2 regions of the Apibacter sp. B2966 genome follow, and region 2 is predicted to be linked to the other one. Evidence: riboswitches for the same ligand, from Rfam matches in the RefSeq annotation. Region 2 holds a riboswitch; the other holds the start of a gene.
The links. A riboswitch is a leader RNA that binds a small molecule or an ion and turns the genes downstream of it on or off. The one in region 2 is predicted to bind S-adenosylmethionine.
Positions count from the first base shown of each region.

Region 1: another riboswitch for S-adenosylmethionine. It lies ahead of G8C43_RS00490 (trans-sulfuration enzyme family protein); the one in region 2 lies ahead of G8C43_RS09520 (TonB-dependent receptor plug domain-containing protein).

Region 1 covers NZ_CP049714.1:113,823-123,514, forward strand. Annotated here, with positions in the region: gene G8C43_RS00470 (protein-L-isoaspartate(D-aspartate) O-methyltransferase) at 1-253, shown strand, start outside; gene G8C43_RS00475 (alpha/beta hydrolase) at 498-1,127, shown strand; gene bshA (N-acetyl-alpha-D-glucosaminyl L-malate synthase BshA) at 1,129-2,253, shown strand; gene G8C43_RS00485 (homoserine dehydrogenase) at 2,284-3,465, opposite strand; gene G8C43_RS00490 (trans-sulfuration enzyme family protein) at 3,494-4,630, opposite strand; SAM riboswitch class I at 4,790-4,887, opposite strand; gene G8C43_RS00495 (MerR family transcriptional regulator) at 5,191-5,499, opposite strand; gene G8C43_RS00500 (SDR family NAD(P)-dependent oxidoreductase) at 5,621-6,388, shown strand; gene leuS (leucine--tRNA ligase) at 6,457-9,312, opposite strand; gene G8C43_RS00510 (DUF6348 family protein) at 9,455-9,692, opposite strand, start outside.
Region 2 covers NZ_CP049714.1:2,219,351-2,229,042, forward strand. Annotated here, with positions in the region: gene G8C43_RS09495 (hypothetical protein) at 18-710, shown strand; gene G8C43_RS09500 (MotA/TolQ/ExbB proton channel family protein) at 745-1,341, shown strand; gene G8C43_RS09505 (DUF2149 domain-containing protein) at 1,344-1,679, shown strand; gene G8C43_RS09510 (ATP-dependent Clp protease ATP-binding subunit) at 1,840-4,371, shown strand; gene G8C43_RS09515 (MFS transporter) at 4,487-5,635, shown strand; SAM riboswitch class I at 5,712-5,810, shown strand; gene G8C43_RS09520 (TonB-dependent receptor plug domain-containing protein) at 5,917-8,361, shown strand; gene G8C43_RS09525 (APC family permease) at 8,389-9,654, shown strand.

The sequences.
Region 1 (9,692 bases), 210 kb from region 2:
AATTTTTGGCGATGGATATTTAGGTCTTCCTTCTTTTGCTCCTTTTGATAAAATTATAGTGACAGCGGGGGTTCCCACCATGCCTAAAAAGTTATTGGAGCAATTAGCAGTTGGAGGGGTCATGGTTATTCCTATAGGAGAAAAAGAGCAAAAAATGTATACAGTTCTTAAATTAGATGAAAATACATTTGAGACTATGGAGTTTGGAGATTATCAATTTGTTCCCATGTTAGAAAATAGAGTGATTGAATAAAAAATCGATTGGTTACTACTAATAATTTTAAACCGTATCTATTTTACTAAAAAGCATTATGTTTTAATAATTTGAAAAAATATAATCTAATTTTCTTATTAACAATTGATCTAAAAAATCATTTTCAAGATACTCACTAAGAAGCATAAATTTCATAAGAAACGTATAGATAACGTTAGATCGCTTGATCCTCTAAAATGTATTATACAAAAAAGAGTATCTTTGTTTTACTAAATTTCTAAATATGGTCCATTATTTATTAAGAGAACCTAAGTCAGCTACCGAGACGCCTTCATTAATACTTTTACTGCATGGATATGGAAGTAATGAGCAAGATTTGTTCAGTTTTGCAGAAGAATTACCCGATGATGCCTACGTGATTAGTTTACGAGCCATACGAGAAATTAGCATGGGTGGATATGCCTGGTACGATTTAGATTTTACTTCAGGAGCCAAAATGATTAATTCCGACCAGGCCATTGAATCGCAAAAAATTATTATGAAATTTTTGGATCAAATCCAAACTAAATATCCTTTCGATACTAATTCCATAACCTTATTAGGTTTTAGTCAAGGAGCAATCCTTTCCTTTTCATTAGCATTACACCATCCTAAAAGGTTTAAAAAAATAGCCTGTTTAAGTGGATATCCGGACCCGGAATTATTGAAAGACGTAAACATGGGGGATGATTTTTCACAATTGGAATTTTTCTTTTCACATGGAAAAGAAGATCCTATTATTCCCATTCAATGGTCTCGTCAATTCAAATCAATATGTGAAGAATTAGATTTAGATTATGAATATCATGAATACAATGAAGGTCATGGCATAAATTCTGAAAACTATTATGATCTTTTAAATTTTTTGCAATAAAATGAAAATTGGAATTGTTTGTTATCCTACTTTCGGTGGGAGCGGGATAGTTGCCACCCAATTAGGAATGGAGATGGCCGCATTAGGTAATGAAGCTCATTTTATAAGCTATAGCATTCCGGCAAAGCTGGATGTCACTTTGCCTAATGTATATTTTCATCAAGTTTGCGTTAAACAATATCCTTTATTTGAATATCAACCCTTTTCCTTAGCATTGTCTACAATCATTGTAAATGTTGCAGAAACTTACGGATTAGATTTGCTGCATGTACATTATGCAATACCTCATGCCTATGCAGCCTATTTTGCCAAGCAAATTTTAAAAGAGAAGGGTGTTGACTTACCGGTAATCACTACCTTACACGGTACAGATATTACTTTGGTAGGAAGTCATCCCATTTATAAATCCGGTGTCGAATTTTCGATCAATAAATCCGATTATATAACCTCAGTTTCCCAAAGTTTAAAACAAGATACTTTTGAGGCATTTACTATAAAAAAAGACATTGAAGTAATTCCGAATTTTATTGATAATTCTGTTAAAATATCAAGCCCGTGTATCCGAAAGAATTTTGCTTCTGAAGATGAAAAATTACTTATCCATGTATCTAACTTGAGAAAAATTAAACGCATTGATGATGTAATGTCGATTTTCAATCTGGTACAAAAAGAAGTTAAATCGAAACTTTTGATTGTTGGAGAAGGACCGGAGACAGAAACCATTGAGCATTTAACTAAAGTGTATCATTTGGAGGATAAAATCAAAACATTGGGAAAAATGGTTGATGTATCTTCAATTTTAAGCATTGCAGATCTATTTTTATTACCTTCTGAACAAGAAAGTTTCGGATTGGCAGCCTTAGAAGCAATGGCCTGTGGCATACCTGTTATTTCAAGTAATGCCGGTGGAATTACAGAAGTTAATAAAGACGGTTTTTCAGGATTTGTATCGCCTGTTGGTGACGTTCCTTCCATGGCAAAGAATGCCATTAGGCTGCTGAAAGATGAAAAAATGCTTTCACTTTTCAAAAAACAAGCGAAAGATCAAGCGTTACTTTTTGATAATTCTAAGATAATTCCTTTATATAAAGAATTGTATGACCGAGCATTGGGCAATCATAACTAAATAGTTGAATTTACATACTTATCAACCCAATCAGCTGAAAAAAATAACATTTATATTCGGGTCTTTAATCCATGAAGAATGCGCTAATTTATGTAAACAGATGAAGCCTATAAAATAATTACCTGAAAGGCTGCTGTATTGTTCTTCGATGGACTCAAAATCATCAAAACCGGAAAATTGATCGTGATATCTCACATAAACTTTATAAATTTTAGTATCTACTAATTGTAATTGTTTATTTAGATGAATATATTTCTTGTTTTCATATCTGTAATCATACGTTAAAGCTGAAATATCAGAAAGCACGGCAGATCCGGTGGGTTTATCTCCGGCACCTTTACCAATCATAAGTTGCTTTTCAGAAAAAGCACTTTCTAAAACCACTCCATTATATTCATAATTTACATGAGCTAATGTATTTTCTTTTTCTATAAAAGTAGGAGCACAAAAACCCGTAATTTCATTATTATTTTTATTGCATCTTGCTATTAACTTGATTGTTAAATTTCTTTGACGAGCAAATTCCAAGTCAAAATCACTAATTCTTGATATTCCAAAATTAAATATAGATTCCGGTTTAGTAATAAGTCCAAAAGCATGAAAAAGAATAATACACAATTTATATTTAGGATCAATTCCCTCAACATCTAAGGTAGGATCTGATTCTGCGAATCCTTTCTCTTGTGCTTCTTTTAAAACGACAGGATAAGAAAGTTTTTCATGGATCATTTTGGTTAAAATGAAATTGGTAGAACCATTAAAAATTCCCGATACCGATGTTAATAAATCATTGTCATAATATTCTTCTAAATTTCTGATGATGGGAATACTGGCACAAACAGAGGCTTCATAGAGTAGGGGAACATGGTATTCTTTTTCCAACTTTAGAAGTTCAGGTAAATGTTCAGCAATCATCTTTTTATTTGCCGAAACTACAGCTTTTCCGTTTTTCATGGCCTCTGAAACAATATCAAAAGCAGCATCAGCATCATCTATTAATTCGACAATAACTTCAATTTCAGGGTCCGATAATAACTCGTATTTATCAGTAGTAAAATACTTTTTATCGATTGATCTCGGTTTATCGGGATGTTTGATACATATTTTTTTAATATTTGCATCTACACTTTCGGCTTCTTCTAACACTTTATACAATCCAGTTCCCACACATCCAAATCCAAAAATTCCTAATTTAAGTTTATTTCTTATCATTCAATTATTCAATTTATAAAATTAACCGTTAATCTAAAGCTTGTTTGATATCATTAATCAGGTCATCAACATTTTCAATTCCTACCGATAAACGAATTAAAGAATCTTGAATTCCTGTTTCTTTACGAACTTCAAGAGGGGTTGATTTATGGGTCATGGTGGCAGGATGGCTACCCAAACTCCTAACATCGCCTAAATTTTCAGCTAAAAGGAAAATTTTGGTACGGGTTAAAAAATCTTTTGCCGCTTCTAAAGTATCTTCTTTTAAACTAAAAGATACCATCCCGCCAAACCCTTTTTGTTGTTTGGCCGCAATATGATGGTTGGGATGATTTTTTAATCCCGGATAATATACTTTATCTACTTTGGGATGTGTAGTTAAAAATTCAGCAATTTTTTGAGCATTTTGTGAATGTTTTTCCATACGCAGAGATAGAGTTTGAATTCCGCGTAAAGTTAACCAACTATCAAAAGGAGAGAGTACGCCCCCTGAGGTATTTTGTAAATATTTTAATTCTTCGGCTATTTTAGGATCTTTCACAACTATAAATCCGGATAAAACGTCTCCATGTCCTGAAAGATATTTAGTTCCACTGTGTACAACAATATCTGCTCCTAAACGTATCGGTTGTTGTAAAGCAGGAGATAAAAATGTATTATCTACAATTAATAATGCTCCCACTTGTTTGGAAATTTTAGCGATTTCTTCAATGTCGGATATTTTTAAAGTTGGATTTGTAGGGGTTTCCAGCCATATGAAGCGAGTTTTATTTGAAACTGCATGTAAGACATTTTGAATATCAGTAGTATCAATAAATTTAGAGGTTACACCAAATTTATTATAAACCGTAGTAACTATTCGATAAGTACCTCCGTAAACATCATTTACAGCGATAATTTCATCCCCTTGTTTTAATAACTTTAAAACACAATCCGTTGCTGCCAATCCCGATGAAAAAGCAAATCCGGCAATACCGCCCTCTAATTCAGCAATGGCTTGTTCTACAACTTTACGAGTAGGATTAGCCGTTCTTGTATAAGCAAATCCTTTATTCACATCCGGTTCTTCCTGAACATAAGAAGAGGTTTGGTAAATAGGAGTAGAAATAGCTCCGGTAAGTACATCAGGAGTAGAAATATGTACTAATTTTGTTTCTAATTTCATGACTAGGTTGTTTTTTCTAATTAATAAATGCCTTAAAATTCATTAATCATCATAAAACAACTTATACAAGATTCCCATTTAAATGCTAAATTATGAATTAGCTTCTTTTTGTAGGTCGAAAGAAGCTCGTATTATTTGTATTTGTATGTAAGCTGTTTCGACTTATCTTTCCTTTACGGTTGGATGCAGCACCTACTCATATAAGAGGGTTGCTAAGGTATCATAGGGCCAATTCCCTCCACCTTTCTTGATAAGTAATTTTATTAATGATCGCTAAATATATTACAAAGATACGTTTTATTTTTTAATTTCCAATAAAAAACGATTTTATTATAATATTTATAAAGGTAATGTATTTTTAATAATCATTATAATATAAGATATAAAGTATGCTAGATATAAATCAATTTACCTACAGAAGCATTTAAATAACCGTCGAAATTAATTCTAAGTTTAAAAAAATACAATTTTTTGAAATGGTAACTAATTTATATTAAGATCAATAATAATATTATATAATGTAAATGATTTTTTAATAACCCATTTATTTACTACTGATTTTATTTGTTGGTAAGCTTTTTTAATACATTTTCAATCAATTGCATTCGGCTGTCTAATTTTTGTGAAGCAGCATCTAATGTAAACCCTTCTTCCAATAATTCTTTTATTAAAATCATTTTTTTAATATTTTCATAATTGTATCTTCTGTTTTTTCCTTCCTGTTCTGTAAGACTTTTGATAATTCCTTTATCTTCCCAATACCTAATTTGTCGGGTAGGAATTCCCGTTATTTGAGAAACTTCGCCAATGCCCACAATTAATTGCTCTAAAAATTTAAAATCGAAAGATAAATGATTGGTTTCGTTCATTTTGTAAATTATTTACATTATTTGAAGTAAATATACAAAATAAAAGTTAAATTTGTAATTGTAAATAATTTACATAAAATGTAAATATTTAACAATAAAATATAATTAAAATTTAAATACTATGTTCATAGACAAAAATGTTATTATAACCGGCGCTACTGAAGGAATAGGCTTGGGAATTGCTCGTGCTTTCGCCCAACAAAGAGCAAATCTTGTTCTAATTGCCAGAGATCCTCAAAAATTAAAAAACATCAAAGAAGAATTTTCGTCGTATCACGTAACTGTTTCTCTGATTTCTGCGGATTTAACGGAAATTGAAAAATTACCTTCAGTTGGTAAACTAATTTTAGAAAAAGTAAAAACAGTTGATGTGTTAATTAATAATGCTGGAATCGGTCGTTTTAATCCTTTTGAAGAAACATCTGAAGATTTATTAGATAAACACATTAATCTTAATATGAAAGCGCCTTATATGCTGACTCAAAATTTGTATCAATCTTTGAAAAAATCCAAAGGAAATATAATTAATATTTCATCTTATTTTTCACACAGAATGTTACCGGGAAGAGAATCTACTGCTTACTCCATGACAAAGGGCGGTATAGATTCATTTACTAAATCATTGGCTTTTGAGGCAGGAAAAGATGGAATTCGGGTTAATGCTATTGCTCCGGGAAGTATTGATACGCCGCTTCTACGATATAATTTAGAACAGCTAAGCGAAGAAGGTAAAACAAATTTTCATACAATGATTAAATCTATATATCCGATGGGTAGTATTGGAACGATAGAAGATATTGGGGCGGCTGCTGTTTTCCTGGCTTCCGATCAAGCCCAATGGATTACCGGAACGATTCTACCGGTTGATGGTGGATTAACAACTAATTAGTTAATAAAAGGTAGCATAAAAAAATATAAAAAAACCAATCCGTTTTGGGATTGGTTTTTTAAGTCTATTTATAGTACAATATTGACAATTCGTTTAGGCACTACAATAACCTTTTTAGGTTGTTTGCCGTCAAGATAATTCGGTGTTTTTTCATGAGCCATTACTGCTTCTTCAATTTCTTTAGGAGTAGCGGAAATAGGCATTTCAATTTTAAAACGTACTTTTCCATTAAAACTAACCGGATATTCATGTATTTCGGAAACAAGATATTCAGCGTTAAATTCAGGGAATGCTTGAAATTCAATGCTGTTTTCATGTCCTAATTTTTCCCATAGCTCTTCTGCAATATGTGGAGCATAAGGAGAGATTAAAATGCACAAAGATTCTAAAATTTCTCTTTTATAACATTTTATTTTTACCAAATCATTGGTAGCAATCATAAAAGAACTTATGGATGTATTGAAAGAAAAGTTATCCAAATCCTCTTTAACTTTTTTTATTAATTGATGAATTATTTTTTGTTCTTCTTTAATAGGTTTTTCATCTGATATAAAGAAAGTTTCTCCTTCACCGGAATGATACAGTTTCCAGAATTTTTTTAAGAATCCATGAACTCCGCTAAGTCCTTGAGTATTCCAAGGTTTAGCCTGTTCAATAGGTCCTAAAAACATTTCATACATACGTAAGCTGTCGGCTCCGTATTCATCACAAACATCATCCGGATTAATAACATTGTAGTAAGATTTTGACATCTTTTCTACTTCTCTCCCGCATATAAATTTACCTTCTTCAAGAATAAACTCTGCATTTTTGAATTCATCTCTCCAATTTCTTAATTTTTCTAAATCAACTTCATCTGTAGTTCCTTTAAGAAGTTTTACATCAATATGCAGTGGAGTGGTATCTTGTGCTTCATGTAATAAATTGTAAGAGATGAAGTTATTAGTTCCATTAATTCGGTAGATATAAGCACTTTGACCTAAAATCATCCCTTGATTAATTAATTTTTGGAACGGTTCTTCTTGGGCGCAGTATCCATAATCTTTTAAAAATTTATTCCAAAAACGTGAATACAATAAATGTCCCGTAGCATGTTCACTTCCTCCTATATATAAATCTACATTTTCCCAATAATTTATTTTTTTAGTATCTGCAAAGCTAGAATGGTTAGTTGGATCTGTGTATCTAAGAAAATACCAGGAACTTCCGGCCCAACCGGGCATTGTATTCAAATCTAAAGGAAAAATCGTGGTATGATTAATACGGTCGTTACTTACAACTTGTTCATTTTCAGTATCCCAGGCCCATTGTGTAGCACGTCCCAATGGAGGGTCTCCGTCTTCAGTGGGCAAATATTTTTCAACCTCCGGAAGGAGTAAAGGTAGTGCGGATTCCGGTAAAGCATAGGGAATATCATTTTTATAATATATAGGAATAGGTTCCCCCCAATATCGTTGACGAGAAAAAACGGCATCTCGTAATCGGTAGTTGGTAGTTCCGTGCCCGATTTTCATTTTTTCTATTTCCTCAATAATTTTAGCTTGAGCATCTTTAACAGTCAATCCGTCTAAAATTTGGGAATTGATACAGACCCCTTCTTTGGAAGAAAAAGCCTCTTCTTGAACATCGGTTCCTCCTTTAATTACTTCAACAATTGGAAGTCCAAAATGTTTAGCAAATCGATGATCGCGCTCATCGTGAGCAGGAACAGCCATTATGGCACCTGTTCCGTATCCATATAATACGTAATCTGCAATATAAATAGGAATTTTTTTATGAGTAAAAGGATTTATAGCATAAGCACCGGTAAATTGTCCTGAAACAGTTTTAGCATCTGCGATTCGCTCTCTTTCCGATCGTTTGGTGCTTTGATCTTTATATTGGTTTACGGCTTCGTAATAGGTGCCGGTAGTAATTTGATCCACAAGAGGATGTTCAGGAGACATAACCATATAAGTAGCACCAAATATTGTATCCGGACGAGTGGTGAAAATTGTCACGGTTGTCTCGGAATCAGCAACAGCAAAATTGATTTCTGCTCCTAAAGATTTACCGATCCAATTACGTTGACTTTCTTTGATTGATTCGCTCCAATCGATGGTTTCCAATCCGGATAGAAGTCTTTCAGCATAAGCTGTGATCCGCATGGACCATTGCATCATACTTTTTTGATAGACAGGAAATCCTCCTCGTTCAGAAACTCCGTTTACTACTTCATCATTTGCCAGAACCGTTCCTAAAGCCGGACACCAGTTAACGGTTGTTTCTGCGCGATAAGCCAATCGATAATTTAAAAGAATATGTTGTTTTTTTTCATCTGAAAAACGGTTCCAATCTTCAGCCGAAAATATTTCAATTGGTGAGGTACAGGCATTTATTTTAGCATTACCTTCCTTTGAAAAAATATCTATTAATTCAGTAATAGGACGAGCCTCTTGCGAAGCAGTATTGTAATATGAATTAAAAAGTTGGATGAATATCCATTGGGTCCATTTGTAATAGCCGGGATCAGATGTTCTCACTTCACGATTCCAGTCAAAAGAAAATCCCAATTTTTTCAACTGATTGTTATATCCTGCAATAACATTGTCTTTATTATCTATACCCCCGTTAATATTAACTTCTGTGGTTATCGCCGGATGTTGGCCTGTTTGAATAGCATATTGTTCAGCAGGAAGCCCGAAACTGTCATAACCAATGGGATGAAGTACATTAAAACCTTGATGGCGTTTAAACCTTGCATAAATATCAGAGGCAATATAACCCAGTGGATGACCTACATGTAAACCTGCTCCCGAAGGATACGGAAACATATCCAACACATAAAACTTGGGTTTATCTGTATGGTTTGAAGCAGCAAATGTTTGTTGCTCTTTCCATTTTTTTTGCCATTTTTTTTCGATTTCCTGAAAATTATATTGCATGGGTAAAATTGAATTAATTTTTTGCAAAGGTAATGATTTATTCAATTTTTAAAATTGTATTTCAGCTCAAAGCATACGTATTAATTACAATAGTAAAAAAAAAGATATATGATATGAAATATATATAATAATTCTTACAAACTTACTTACGCTTCAATATAATAAAATTTCTTAGACTGTAAAATTTATCGGAATTGTCCCATGCAACTGTTTTCAATTTATTTTCCATTTCCGGCCATACTTCATTATTTTTTAAAGTTTCAATCATAATCTCCCGGCTGTTAACATTAGCATAATAGATGCGAAGCCAATATAAATCTTCCTCTAGATTTTCCTCTTGAATTTGTTCCTCTATGATTTTAAATAAATTCTCGGGAATA
Region 2 (9,692 bases):
TAAAAGAATAGTACTTTATGGAACTCATCATACATTTATTAATGGCTCTAATCCTAGTAAATAGTATTATTAAGCTAAGTTTTTGGAAAAAAGGGCAAATAGCCTTAATGATGCTAATATACACTTTCTATATACTTTTAATTTATCCCGTAGCCATTAAGCAATCTAAAACACAGATAGAAGATTTTTTAGCTGATCATGTGATGATGCAAAACATGTCCGTAGTAGTTACGGTAGAATCTGCGGTATGTTTTGCTTTCTGTTTTGCAGCATTAATGGGACATTTTGGAAGTAAAAAACATAAGATAGTTCGATTAATATTAAAATATTATCCGGGAATATTACCTTTTTTAGTTTTATTTTATGGATTGACTCAAGCCGCATTTACCTTTACAGGTTTCCACTTTTTAACCATGGCAATCCTTTATGCATCAATCGTTATTTTATGTATGGTTTTAGCTGTCATAGCTCTTAAAAAACTGATTCCGGAATTTGATTTAAGACTTGAAATACATTTTATGATGAGTTTAATCATTTGTATACTAGGACTCATAACCACCGTTGATGGAAAAATAATATATAAAACATCAGAAGAAACCATAAATGTTAACTATATACTTTTATCGATGGGACTATTCATTTTCTTTTTTCTAATAGGATTTTTAGGAAATAAAATTAAATGGAGGTTAACTAAATGGAAAAATTGTTAAACACTAAAAGAAAAAATTAAAATAACTAATAAATATGGAAATTATATCAAAAGTATTATTTTGGGTAGCGAATAGTTTATTAATTCCCGATATCATCATCTTACTAATATTATTCGCTCGTTCATTGCTTCTTTTAGGAAGCTTTTACAATCAATTTATCGTTAAAAGGAATAACGATAAAAAGATAAATCCGGTTATTGAAAACCTTACTCAAGAAAAATTAAAAGATTTACAAGCATCCTTGCCTTCAAAAAACAATTCCTTATATATAAAATATTTAAGGACATTATTGGAAAATACCACCCATGAAGCCTATGCCGATTATACCATTTCCAATTTTGAAAATGAAGTAGATAAAGACCTTTCCTTATCAAAAATGCTTGCAAAACTCGGACCTGTCTTAGGTTTAATCGGTACTCTGATAGCCATGAGTCCGGCACTGGTTGGACTGTCTTCGGGGGATATTTCCGGTATGGCGTATAACATGCAAGTAGTTTTTGCAACAACTGTGGTGGGATTGGTAGTAAGCGCAATCGGATTAGTAACTTTACAAGTTAAACAACGATGGTATGCAAAAGAAGTTAACAATTTAGATTATGTAGCAAGAGTAGTAACGGGTAATGTAAATTAAGAATGAAAAGGCGAAGAAGAATTAACAGATTTCTAAAAGAAGAAGATACCGATCCGCTTAGTGTCATCGTAAACCTATTTGATGTAGCTATGGTTTTTGCCGTTGCTCTTATGGTTGCCATGGTTATGAATTTAAATATGGGTGAAGTATTTTCCAATGAAGATTTTACCGTTGTTAAAAATCCCGGAAAAGAAGATATGGAAATAATAACCAAAGAAGGAAATAAAATAAACAAGTATACCCCGTCCCAAGAGAAATCCACAGGTAAAAAAGGGAAAAAAGTAGGGATAGCTTATGAACTTGAAAATGGAGAAATAATATACGTACCCGAGAAATAGTTCCGACATAATATGATATTTTAAAATAATAGAGTACATTTATCAGAAAAAAATATTTTACTTTATCAAGGAATATGACAAAATAACCGATAAGTAAAGTGGCATGATAAATGCAAGATTCAAATCGTAAAATATTAATATATAGAACAGTAAGTCATACATGGACGAAAATTTTTCACAACAAGTCAAAGATGTAATAAGCTTCAGCAATGAAGAAGTATTACGATTAGGTAATGACCATATAGGGACGGAACATCTTGTACTGGGTATCTTACGTGAAGGTAACAGCAAAGCTATTACCATACTTCAAAGTTTAAATGTTGATTTAGGTGACTTAAGGAGAAAAATAGAAAATCTTAATAAACCTGAAATAAGTATAAAAGTAGACAGGAATCGCATCCCGTTTACTAAAGCTGCCGAAAGAGCTTTAAAAACAAGCTTTTTAGAAGCTAAGCTTTTTAGAAGCCCGGAAATAGAAACCATACATTTATTGATATGTATCTTAAGGATAGAAAGCGATCCGGTAACTCAGCTTTTCAAAAAGTATAATATCGATGCTAATATCCTTAAAGAAGAATATAGATTTCAGTTTCAAGAAGATTTTACGGAACAACCCACCAATGAATTTTCTGAAGAAGAAGGCATTAGTGAAGGAAATCAATACGAAGCACCTAAAGGAAGCAGATCCAACCCTTCGAAAAGCAGAACACCGGTATTAGATAATTTCGGTAGAGATTTAACCACCGCTGCACTCGAAGGTCGTTTAGATCCGGTGGTAGGAAGGGAAAAAGAAATTGAAAGAGTATCTCAGATATTAAGCAGAAGAAAAAAGAATAATCCTTTGTTAATAGGAGAGCCCGGAGTCGGTAAATCAGCCATTGCAGAAGGCCTCGCTTTACGAATTGTTCAAAAAAAGGTCTCTCGTGTTTTATACAACAAACGAGTAGTTACCTTAGATGTAGCCGGACTGGTTGCAGGTACTAAATATAGAGGACAATTTGAAGAAAGAATGAAAGCCATCATGAATGAGCTTGAGAAAAACTCGGATATTATTCTCTTTATTGATGAAATCCATACCATAGTAGGAGCCGGAGGAGCCACAGGCTCTTTAGATGCTTCCAATATGTTCAAACCGGCATTAGCAAGAGGAGAGATACAATGCATCGGAGCGACTACTTTGGATGAATATAGGCAATATATTGAAAAAGATGGCGCCTTAGAAAGACGATTTCAAAAAGTAATGGTAGAACAAACTTCTCCGGAAGAAACCATTATCATATTAAATCAAATTAAAGATAAATACGAAGAACATCATAATGTAACTTATACCGAGGAGGCAATTAAAGCTTGTGTAAATCTTACTACAAGATATATTACCGACCGATATTTACCGGACAAAGCGATTGATGCGCTCGATGAAGCGGGATCAAGAGTCCATATTAAAAATATCAAAGTTCCAAAGGAAATAGTTAATTATGAGAAAGAATTAGAAAAAATCAGAGCTGAAAAGACTAAGGTAATTAAAAGCCAAAAGTATGAAGAAGCTGCAAAATTAAGAGATACCGAAAAAGAGATTGAAACAAAATTAGCGAATGCACAAAGAGAATGGGAAAAATCTTCAAGAGAACATCGGGAGATTGTTACTGAAGATAATGTTGCAGAGGTAGTTTCAATGATGAGCGGTGTACCCGTACAAAGAGTTGCAGAAGGAGAGCTTAAAAAACTTGCTCAAATGAAAGATCTGATGAAAGGAAAAATAATCGGTCAGGACGAAGCGGTCAACAAAGTAGTAAAAGCCATTCAGAGAAACCGTGCCGGGTTAAAAGATCCTAACAGGCCTATAGGTACATTTATATTCTTAGGAGCAACCGGAGTTGGAAAAACTCAATTAGCAAAAGTTATTGCCAGAGAATTATTTGATTCAGATGATGCTCTCATTAGAATAGATATGAGTGAATATATGGAAAAATTTGCCGTATCTAGATTAGTAGGAGCTCCTCCGGGATATGTAGGATATGAAGAAGGAGGTCAATTGACAGAATCCGTAAGAAGAAAACCATATGCTGTAATCCTCTTAGATGAAATTGAAAAAGCACATCCGGATGTATTTAATATCCTTTTGCAAATTTTAGATGACGGACATGTTACGGATAGTTTGGGAAGAAAAATAGATTTTAGAAATACAATAATCATTTTAACTTCCAATATCGGAACTCGTGAACTCAAAGAATTCGGTGACGGTGTTGGATTTGGAACTTCTGCCAAAAAATCATCTTCCGATATAAGAGCAAAATCTACTTTAGAAAACGCTTTAAAGAGAACATTTGCTCCTGAATTCCTAAATAGGATCGATGATGTTATCATCTTTAATAATTTGGAAAAGGAAGATATATCTAAAATTATAGATTTAGAATTGAAAAATGTGTACGATAGGATTGCTAAAATTGGATATGAAGTAGAATTATCTCCGGAAGCTAAAGAATTCATCATTGAAAAAGGATGGGACAAAAATTTCGGTGCACGTCAGCTTAAAAGAGCGATCCAGAAATATGTGGAAGATGTGATCGCTGAAGAAATTATTAATTCATCGATACATGACGGAGACCATCTCTATATTGGATTAAATAAAGAAAAAGACAGTACGGAAATTAAAATACTGGAGGTTGAAAAAGAATCTCCGACTAATGAATAAAGTTTTAATTAATGAACAGCCTGTTTGATTGTATCAAGCAGGTTTTTTTTATTTTATAAATACCGGAGTAGTTAATAAATAGATACAATCCATAAAAAATCCGAGAGAATTAACAATGATATACAAAAAGCATTTGCCCAGAATGGCCGTAACCCTTTTATTTTTTTTCTTTGGAGGCAGTTCCGCGACTTGGGCTTCACGAATTCCAACGATTAAATTATCGATGAATGTTTCCGATTCCAATTGGGGATTGGTTTTACTATTTTTATCCATCGGAACACTTATTACGTTACCTTTTGCGGGTAATTTAATAAAAAAGCTGGGAAGCAAAAAATCAACCCTTACATTTATCATTCTTTACTTTATATTTTTAATCGGAATTGGATTTTGTGGAAAATTGTGGCAATTGAAACTCAATTTAATAGCCTACGGGGCCATAGGTAATTTAACCAATATAGCTATAAATACACAAGCTGTTAATGTGTCAAAATCCTATAAAGGCCAAATAATAGGCTCCATGCACGGTACTTGGAGCATTGGAGGTTTTTTTGCTTCTTGGTTAGGAGCAGTAATGATTGCTAAAAACATACCACCTTCTGAGCATTTTATTTTATATTCTTCCATAGGAATTCTGGTTTCCCTTTGGTTATTCAGATACTTGTTGCCGGATGAATCCAAAGAAGAACCAATGGAATTACCAAAAAAATCAAAATTTATCAGAGTTGATAAAAATCTTATTGTCTTAGGATTTCTAGCTTTTTTTGCTATGGTTTCTGAAGGAACGATGACCGATTGGTCCAATGAATATATGAGGAATATAGTGAAAGCCGATAAAAAATATATCGGATATGGATTGACTGCCTATATGGCAGCCATGGCTTGCGGACGATTCATTTCTGATTTTGTAGTTCGAAAATTCGGTTCAAAAATTACGTTGATTATCAGCGGATCTTTAATTTTTATAGGTATGGTCTGTGCTGTTCTATTTCCAACATTACTAACTACACTTCTTTCGTTCGTTATTGTTGGACTGGGAATATCTGCAGTCGTACCCTTAGTATATACCTTAGCGGGAAATTCAAAAACAGCTTCGCCCGAACAAGCGCTTACAGTTATTACCAGCATTGGTTTTATCGGTTTTTTTCTAGGTCCTCCTTGCATTGGTTTTTTAGCTGAAAAATTTTCATTACAAATATCTTTTACTTTCATTTCCTTGTTTGGAATAGGAATAATTTTCTTGGTAAGATTTTTTAAGATAAAGTAAATTTATTTCTTTATCTTAGAGGTAAAATAATATAATATAAAATTATTTTATTATGAAAATTATGGTATATTTACATCACTTATCAAGAAAGGTGGAGGGACTGGCCCTGTGAAACCTTGGCAACCGGCCTGCTTAGGCTTGGTGCTAATTCCAGCCCTGAGGGGAAAGATGAGTGATTCGCGAATTGTGAGTGTGTTGAGTTGTGAATAATTTCTTTTTTCCTTTCCGGTTTTTCTTGATACAGTTTTAATAAATATAATTTACTAACTGTAAGAAAGATAATGAAAAAAGTTTCTTTGTTAATGGTAAGTTTAATTTTAGAATTTACCAATTATGTGGATGCTCAAGAAAAACGAGCCGTAGATTCCCTTGATCTTGAAGAGATTGTTGTAGTCGGTGGCAGAAGTTCAGAACGAACAAAAGTAAATTCTCCCGTTGCCATAGATGTAATAGATGTCAGGAAAATAGATAAGGCATCTCCTCAATTAACCGTTAACGACTTATTAAATTATTTAGTACCTTCATTCAATTCAGTTCGCCAATCTTCTTCTGATGGAACGGAACATATTGATCCGGCTACCTTGAGAGGTATGGGTCCCGATCAGGTTCTGGTATTAGTGAATGGAAAAAGACGGCATACTACCTCATTAGTCAACTATCAAAATACGGTAGGTAATGGATCTGTGGGTACAGATTTAAGTGCCATACCCGTTTCAGCAATAGAAAAAATAGAGGTTCTAAGAGATGGAGCGGCAGCTCAATACGGTTCGGATGCCATTGCCGGTGTAATTAATATTATTTTAAAAAAGAATGAGGGCGGCTCGGCATCCATCACCTATGGATTAACCAATAGAAATGACGGGGAAACTTACAATTTTAGCGGAAATTACGGGGCTAAATTAGGAGATAAAGGAGGAAGTATCAATCTTTCTTTTGTAGTCAGCCAAAGAAATAAAACCAATCGTTCATATGATAATAATCTGGACAAGTTTGGCGATAACTTTGCCTATGATTTTGCACCGGATCCCGATCAGGCCAGAATAAACGATGAAAAAATTATGGCAGAAATGGGTTTAACCCAAAAAGACTTCCGTTTCAGGGCAGGAGATGCTCAAATTAAAAATCAACAGTTTTTTATAAATTCCATTTATCCATTATCCGAAAAGTATGAGTTCTACTCATTCGGCGGAGCAAGTTTAAGACAAGGAGAAGGAGCTGAATTCCGAAGACTTCCCAGTGAAAAAACTAATGTAGTTAAAGAACTTTATCCGATAGGATTTCAACCTTTATTAAAATCCACTATTTATGATATTTCTAACTCTACGGGAATAAGATATATGCATAATAATTGGATGGTAGATATAAGTAATACCTTTGGAGAAAACCTCTTTAATTATAAGGCTACGCATACAAACAATGCTTCGTTGGGTATACTTTCTCCAACGGAATTTAAAGCCGGGGGACATGAGTTTATGCAAAATACTATCAATCTGGATATTTCTAAAAAAATAAATACACTTCTTTCTATTGCCTTCGGAGGAGAATTTAAATACGAACAGTATAGAATAAAAGCCGGAGAAGAAGGCTCATGGATGCGTTACGATAAATTTGGTAATCCGGCAACAGCATCTACTCTTCCCACCGATATACTGGGAGAGGGGGGAGCACAAGGTTTTATAGGATTTTCTCCTGAAAATGCGTTAAAGGAGGACAGAAATAATGCCTCCGGTTATGCGGATGTAGCATTTAAAAAAGGAAAATTTTCCGGTGATTTGGCAGGAAGATATGAGCATTATTCCGATTTTGGTAATTCTTGGATAGGAAAGTTGGCGGTGCGTTATGAATATGTAAACGGATTTGCTGTAAGGGGAGCTTTCAGTAATGGATTCAGAGCCCCTTCTCTGCAACAGCAATATTTCAATAATTCTTTTTCCAGTATCTCATCGTCGGGATCAGGAGTTGTTTCTAAAGGTATATTTAGAAATGACAGTCCTTTGGCAAAAGCTTTAGGTATTGATAAACTTAAAGAAGAAAAATCTATAAATGCGAGTGCCGGTTTAACATTTAAACCTTCTAAAAAAATATATGTAACGGCTGATGCTTACTATATCAAAGTTAAAGATCGTATTGTACTCACGAGTGAATTTGTTAATGCAAAAGTAGAATCTTATGGAGTGGAAGGAGCACGATTTTTTACTAATGCTGTGGATACGGAAACGAAAGGTATTGATATAGTGGCCACGTATAAAGTTGGTTTAGGAAGGGGAAATCTGGATATAAGTTTATCAGGAAACTATACAGAAACAGAAATTGTTGATTATCATTTTCCGAAAGTTTTTGAAGGAGACAGAAATGAATATTTCGGTCCCGATCAAACCAATATAATTGAATCTTTAAGTCCAAAAGCAAAGGCTACTTTAGGCTTCAATTACTCTGTTTCGAAATGGAATTTATTAGTAAGAAATACCTATTTCGGTAAAGTTACGAGAGATGGTTACCCATACGGTTCGGTACAACATCATGATCCAAAATTAGTAACCGATTTTAGTATCAGTTATTCCATACGAAAAGATTTAATATTAACGATGGGCGGAAATAATATTTTTGATGTATTTCCGGATAAGCAAATCTATGAAAATTCTTATTATAATGTTTTCAAGTATGCACCGGTACAGATGGGTACAACCGGAGCTAATTGGTTTACTAAGCTTTCTATGAATTTCTAAATTTAGACTTATATATTTAATATAAATATGAAAAAAATAGGCTGGAAGACAGCAACTGCCATAGTCATATCCAATATGGTAGGAACGGGAGTGTTTACAAGTTTAGGATATCAAGTTCCGGAATTACACAATACGTTTACCATTATTCTTTTATGGACAATCGGGGGAATACTGGCTTTAATAGGTGCTTTTATCTACGCGGAATTGGGAGCTCATTTTAAGCAATCGGGAGGAGATTATATTTATCTTTCTCGAACTTATCATCCCATCATGGGATACATCACCAGTTGGGTATCGCTTATTGTTGGTTTCTCCGGGCCAATTGCTTTAGCAGCATTGGCTATGGCTAAATATTTGGGTTTTGAAAATGAAAGAAGTACAGCTATTCTCATTATCATTATTATTGCTGTATTTCAATGTTTCAGCTTAAAGGTAAGCAGTCGTTTTCAAAATATATTTGCCGTTCTTAAGGTAGCATTCATTGTAGTACTGATTTTAATTGGAATTTCGATAAGTCCGTCTCCTACTAATGCATTATTATGGGATAATTCTTGGACTCATGAAATTATCGTTCCGGCTTTTGCCAGTTCGTTAGTGTTTGTTACCTACGCTTATACCGGTTGGAATTCTGCCTCTTATATTGTTGAAGAAATTGAAAAGCCAAAAGTTAATCTTCCCAAAGCGTTGATAATAGGAACTGTTTTTGTAACAGTAAGTTATGTGTTGGTAAATTTTGTTTTTTTAAAACATGCTTCAATCGAACAAATGGAAGGAAAAGAAGACATTGCCAATATCGCATTTACCAATATTTTAGGCGTTCGGGGAGTAAAATGGATAAGTTATTTGATTGCATTGCAATTAGTTTCAACAATTAGTGGCTATTTGTGGGTTGGATCGAGAGTAACCCAGGCAACAGCAAAAGAAAATCATCTTTGGAGTTATTTAGGTAAAGAAAATAAAAACCGAATACCTATATGGGCTGTAGTTGCTCATACTCTTATCAGTATACTAATAATATTGAGTGGTAAATTTGAAGAAATTTTTATTTACACAGCATTTGTACTTCAACTTCTTTCAACGGCTGCCGTGAGTACTTCTTTATTTATTAAGAAAAAAGATCGGGTACTTTTCAAAGGAAATATTTTTTTACTAATGCCCGTTATCTTTTTACTTTTCAGCTTTTATATTTTGTATTTTACTTTTGTCAACCATCCTCGGGAAAGTATTATTGGATTAGGAATCATAGGAGCCGGTATGACCCTTTATTTTTTTGATAAAAAAAGAGTTGATTGAAAATATCAGTTTAATGAATATAAAAAAAACCGAAAGAT